Regions from separate parts of the Priestia sp. SB1 genome, predicted to be linked through region 2. Evidence: riboswitches for the same ligand, from Rfam matches in the RefSeq annotation. Region 2 holds a riboswitch; the other holds the start of a gene.
What was found. A riboswitch is a leader RNA that binds a small molecule or an ion and turns the genes downstream of it on or off. The one in region 2 is predicted to bind S-adenosylmethionine.
Positions count from the first base shown of each region.

Region 1: it holds a riboswitch for S-adenosylmethionine, as region 2 does, so the genes downstream of both, WKH56_RS17540 (Na+/H+ antiporter NhaC family protein) here and WKH56_RS24275 (phosphoadenylyl-sulfate reductase) in region 2, are expected to answer to the same signal.

Region 1 is NZ_JBBJSS010000004.1:468,541-471,600, reverse strand. Features, by position in the region: gene WKH56_RS17550 (ABC transporter ATP-binding protein) at 1-631, shown strand, start outside; gene WKH56_RS17545 (ABC transporter permease) at 624-1,391, shown strand; SAM riboswitch class I at 1,493-1,599, shown strand; gene WKH56_RS17540 (Na+/H+ antiporter NhaC family protein) at 1,685-2,995, shown strand; gene WKH56_RS17535 (hypothetical protein) at 3,035-3,060, opposite strand, start outside.
Region 2 is NZ_JBBJSS010000007.1:7,500-10,559, reverse strand. Features, by position in the region: gene WKH56_RS24285 (VOC family protein) at 1-66, opposite strand, end outside; gene cdaS (sporulation-specific diadenylate cyclase CdaS) at 164-790, opposite strand; SAM riboswitch class I at 1,103-1,205, shown strand; gene WKH56_RS24275 (phosphoadenylyl-sulfate reductase) at 1,459-2,172, shown strand; gene WKH56_RS24270 (inorganic phosphate transporter) at 2,192-3,060, shown strand, end outside.

The DNA.
Region 1 (3,060 bases), on a different contig from region 2:
GGGCTATCAAAATTTAAAACACTTTGCGAATATGCATGAAGGGATCACAGCAGAACGCTTGGATGAAGTGATTGCGCTAGTAAAGCTTGAAAACAGCATTCATGCAAAAGTGAAGACGTATTCCCTTGGGATGAGACAGCGTTTAGGAGTAGCTCAAGCTATTTTACATAAGCCTGCATTGCTTTTACTAGACGAACCAACAAATGGTCTAGACCCAGCGGGAATGAGAGAATTTCGTACATATTTACAAACCCTCTGCAGGGAAGAAGGTATTTCAATTTTAATCGCGAGCCACTTATTAAAAGAAGTGGAAGCATTATGTGACCGCGTTGGTATTATTCAAAACGGCGAGTTAAAAGCTGTTCAAGATCTATCTCCAAATCGTCAAGATCAAGGGATGTATGTAGAATTTGAAGTATCTGACGTGCAACAAGCAGCGGATCTTTTATCTCAAGAATTCCAAGTAACAATAAAATCCGATAGTATTGATGTAGTGATTATGAAAGAACAAATTCCAGCTGTGAATAGAAAATTAGTGGACAGCGATATTTTAGTCTACCGAATCACTCCTGTTTATGAGACGCTTGAAGATTCGTTTATGTCCGTTACGGAGGGAGAGCACCATGCTTAAGTTAATTCAAAATGAACATATGAAATGGTTTTACAAAAGAAGTACAAAAGTCACGTTTATTACAATCGGCATCTTAACTCTTTGTATGGCTCTTTTAATGAAGAAAGTAGCAAACAGCGCAGGAACGGAAGACAACATATTGAATTTCCTGTCATTTAGTGCAGGCATGCTGATCCTCGTTCAATTTTTCGCGCTTGCTGTTGGAGGATCAATGGTTGCAAAAGAGTTTGAAGCGGGTACCATTAAGCTTCTTTTAATTCGCCCTGCTAGACGTTCAACGATTTTAACGTCCAAGTACATAACGCTCATTTTAATTAGCTTGTATTATTTGCTGAGCTATTTGCTTTTTTCGTTTGTATGGGGAGCATTGTTCTTTGGATTTGCCAGTCTAGAAGGAGATGCGCAGCTGCTTAAAAACATTACGCTTACGTATGACAGCGCGTATATGGAAACGTTTATGATGATGACGTTCGCATTCATGCTGTCGTCTTTATTTAGAAACAGCGCGCTTGCTTCAAGTCTAGCTATTGTCGTAAGTATTGGGGCGAAAGCAGTAACTGGGATAGTATCACAGTTTGGTCTATGGTGGGGGAAATTTTTACTGTTCGCCAACACAAACTTTGTGCAGTATATGGACGGAATGAAGACGATGTTTGACGGAATGACAATTCCATTTTCAATCTTCATCTTAGTTGCACACTTTGTCTTCTTTATGGGCGTAGCATGGGTGGCGTTTTTAAAACGTGACGTAGCTAATTGATGTGAGAATTTTCACACTATATATTTTTCTAAAATAGCATTTGACAATTAAATAAAAAGAGATTACAGTAGTGAAAGACTATTTTTAAAACAACTACAAACTTCTTATCAAGAGAGACGGAGGGACTGGCCCTACGATGTCTCGGCAACTGGCTGTACGCAGTGCGGTGCCAAATCCAGCAGACGATGTTTCGTTTGGAAGATGAGAAGGGTAATCTTATGATACAAATAAGAGACCTCTTCTTATCAATAAGAAGAGGTCTTTTTTTATTACGTAAACAAGAGGTGTTAAGAATGGAACAACAAAAAGGAAACGGCTGGGCGCTGTTACCGCTGGGCGTCTTTTTAGTCCTGTTTGTCGGATCAGGAATTATAACGGGAGATTTTTATAAGCTGCCTGTATTAGTAGCTATTATCATTGCAGCCATTGTGGCGCTGGCTATGAACCGCAAAGATTCACTTAATGTAAAAGTGGAACGCTTTGCTAAAGGAGCAGGGCATCCTGATATCATTATTATGGTACTTATTTTTATTTTAGCAGGTGCTTTTTCAGAAGTCGCTAAAGGCATGGGAGCTGTTGATTCAACGGTAAACTTAGCTCTGTCTGTGCTTCCGCAAAGCTTAGTGGTAGTCGGAATCTTTGTTATTGGCGCATTCATTTCAATTTCGATGGGAACGTCAATGGGAACGATCGCTGCGTTAGGGCCTATCGCTGTAGGAATCAGTGAGCAGGCGCATGTATCCATTACATTGGCAATTGCTGCTGTTGTTGGTGGTGCAATGTTTGGAGATAATTTATCCGTAATCTCTGATACGACCATTGCGGCAGTTCGTACGCAAAAAACAAATATGTCAGATAAATTAAAAGTAAACTTTTTCATTGTCCTTCCTGCAGCGATTGTTACAGTGATTTTATTACTTGTAATGACGCTAGGCAATACGTCATCAGTAGAAATTAAAGATTTTAGCTGGTTTAAAATCTTGCCTTATGTCGGCGTACTCGTTGCTGCCATATTTGGTGCAAACGTATTAAGCATTTTAACCGGAGGAATTGTATTAGCCGGCGTAATTGGATTAGCTGACGGAAGCTACACGCTTTCTTCTCTTGCTAAAACTGTGACAGAAGGTATTGGCGGAATGTCGGAATTAATTATTTTATCTCTTTTAATTGGCGGAATGGTTGAACTCATTCGCTATAACGGCGGTATTCAGTTCTTATTGAACCTATTAACACGACGCATTCAAACAAAAAAAGGCGGAGAATTCAGTATCGCGGGATTAGTAAGTTTAACCAATTTAGCCACGGCTAATAACACGATTTCAATTATTACAGCAGGTCCGTTAGCGAAAGAAATCTCTGATAAGTATTCAATTGACAATCGTAAATCAGCCAGTCTGCTCGACTTGTTTTCATGCAGCGTTCAAGGGCTTATCCCTTACGGTGCACAAATGCTTCTAGCAGCAGGATTTGCTAAAGTTTCACCGATTGAGGTTATTCCATTTACATTCTATCCAATGTTAACAGCGGTTTGCGGTATCATTGCAATTGTAATTGGCTTTCCTCGTTTAAATAAAAAATCAAAATCATCTAAAGAAGCTGCGTAATATCAAACCCTTAAAAAGAACATTCTTTTTAAGGGTTTTTTACTGTTTGAAAAAATCAGTCTGCT
Region 2 (3,060 bases):
GAACTCAATAGATTCTTCTATATCCTTTACTTGAACGCCTACATGTTCAAATTTTAAAATTGCCATATGCATCACCCGTATCTATAGTATGTAAAAACTATGAAATATATTAAAGAGAAAGGATAGATAAGTCAAGATAGGGCTGCTTATCAGGAAAGGGCTCTTAAATCATATTTTTGCTGGAGTGAATAGGGTAGAGGCTTCCATCAAGAGCAAACGAAATTTTACCTGTTTCTTCAGATACAACTAAAATTAATGCATCCGATTTTTCCGACATTCCAATGGCTGCACGGTGACGTGTTCCCAACTTTTTGTTCGTTGAAATAATAGACGAGAGAGGTAAAACATTAGCAGCTGAAATAAGCTGATTATTTCTAATTAGGACGGCTCCGTCATGTAAGGGTGTCCCTGGATAGAACAGTGTCTCAACTAGCGTAGCGCTGACAGGAGCTTGAATAGGCATTCCTTTTTGAATAAGAGGATCAACATTTTGTTCCCGTTCAATGACAATTAAAGCGCCGTGACGTTTCTCAGAGAGGTTATGAATAGCTAGGGACAGAGCAGCGTATTCAAATGTATAAGGCGATAAGTAATGACGCAAGTAATAAGAGGCGGCCGTAGCTTGAACATCTTGAAATAACCTTCTCATCTCCTCAAAATCACATAAAATACAATGATCACTCGTGTCTAAATGTTTAATTAAATTAGAGGCTTCAGTTGAAATCTGCTGTAAATATGTTCGCACATTATTTTTAATTGTATCGTCTAATTGAAAGGGTTGTCTCTCCATCTTATATAGCTCCTATCTGTCAGTCAGTGTTATCTGTAATGTGTGCTAATGTGAGTGAATTATCCGTAAAGCTCATAAATCCGTTATTAATTTTATAGAGAGATTTTGCATTTTATTTAGCAAGAGAACATAAAAAGTCGGGGGGAAAGAAAGCGTTTTACAAACTGATATGTTCACATTTGGGTTAAATTTACATATGTTGTTTTAAATAAAAGTATAGATATTTCTGTGAATTTAAAGTATAGTTTTCTTATCGGATATATAATTTTTAATGTTGACAAATATTCTAAATATGCTAAAATTTTTAAAAAATGCTTATCAAGAGTGGTGGAGGGATCTGGCCCGCTGAACCCCGGCAACCTGCTTAGCAAGGTGCTAATTCCAGCAAAGTGTGTATCATTTTGAAAGATAAGGTGAAAATTATTGCCTACCCAGTCTTTCAATACGGAAGACTTTTTATTTTGATATAGCGCAAGAGATATTTTGAGGAGGGACAACGATGACTATAAACCCCGACTTAAAACAAACCTTTGAACACGCCGAAGCAAAGTAAGAATTAAATAGTTTCGCTGACTAGACACACTAGAGGCGGTTTTATCCAATTCTAGTGGGTAAAACCGTCTTTTTTTATTGGATAACGCGGATAACTAAGAATTGGAGTGGAGAAAATGGCAGACTTATATACGTACGAAAACTGGAGCGATACATTTCCAGAGTTCGACAGTAAAGATGAAACAAAAGGAGCCCTTTCAGCATTGCAGTGGGCGTATGATACCTACGGAGATTCAATTATTTATGCGTCAAGCTTTGGGATCGAAGGAATCGTGTTAATTGATTTAATTTCAAAAGTGAAAAAAGATGCTGAAATTGTCTTTTTAGATACAGGGGTTCATTTTAAAGAAACATATGAAGTGATTGATGCAATTAAAGAACGCTTCCCTGATTTACGTATTCATATGAAAAAGCCGGATTTAACTCTTGCAGAACAAGCTGAAAAACATGGAGATGAGCTTTGGAAGAGTCAGCCTAACCTATGCTGTCAAATTCGAAAAATCATTCCCCTAAGAGAATCCCTTGCTCCTTATGATGCGTGGATTTCTGGTTTGAGACGCGAGCAGTCTGAGTCTCGTGCCAACACGAATTATTTTAATAAAGATGAGAAATTCAAGAAGGTGAAAGTTTGTCCGTTAATTCATTGGTCATGGAAAGAAATTTGGCGTTATGTGTATAAGCATGATTTGCCATACAACAAACTTCATGATCAAGGCTACCCAAGTATCGGCTGTGAGCCCTGTACCGCACCTGCCTATAATGTAGACGATTTACGTTCAGGAAGATGGGCAGGTACACAAAAAGTGGAGTGCGGATTACACGAATCTTAAATACGAAAGAGCTGAATAAATGATGCTTTTATATGTTGCCTTTATCATTGCGCTTTTTTTTGCAATGAATATTGGGGCAAGCGGTGCAGCAGCTGCTATGGGCGTTTCATACGGCTCCGGTGCAATTAAAAAGCGAAGAGTGGCCCTGTTCATCTGTGCTGTAGGAATTGTGCTCGGAGCTGTTACCGGAGGCGGTGAGGTGGTAAAAACCATCAGTTCAGGTATCATACCTGAAAAACTGCTGTCAGTAGAATTAGTTATTATCATTCTGGCTGCTGCAACGCTGTCACTCTTTTTCGCGAATTTGATTGGTATCCCTCTATCAACAAGTGAAGTAACAGTTGGCTCAGTTGTTGGAGTAGGGGTAGCTTATCAATCTCTGTATGTAGAAAAACTTTTAATTGTGATGTCTTTTTGGATTATTGTTCCGCTAGTTTCATTTGTTATTGCTTTTTTGATTGGGAAAGTGATAAAGCGCAGAGCGCATAAAAAAGAAGCAGAGGGAAAGTGGAAAAGAGTTTTAACGATTTTAGTTATTGCAACGGGATTCTTTGAAGCCTTCTCAGCTGGAATGAACAATGTGGCAAATGCTGTCGGTCCTCTAGTAGGAGCTGGATTAATGGATGCTACAACGGGTGTCATAGCAGGAGGATTGGCGGTGGCGCTCGGAGCTCTTTTACTAGGAGGCCGAGTTATTGAAACAAACGGAAAAAAAATTACTCGCTATTCTGTAGGAGAAGGCTGCATTATCTCGGGTACTGGTGCTTCTCTTGTTACAGTCGCTTCACTGTTTGGTTTGCCAGTACCGCTTACACAGGTCACTACGTCTTCTATTATTGGAATAGGCGCAGCGAAAACGGGATTTACGAAAGAACAGCGCGAAGTGGT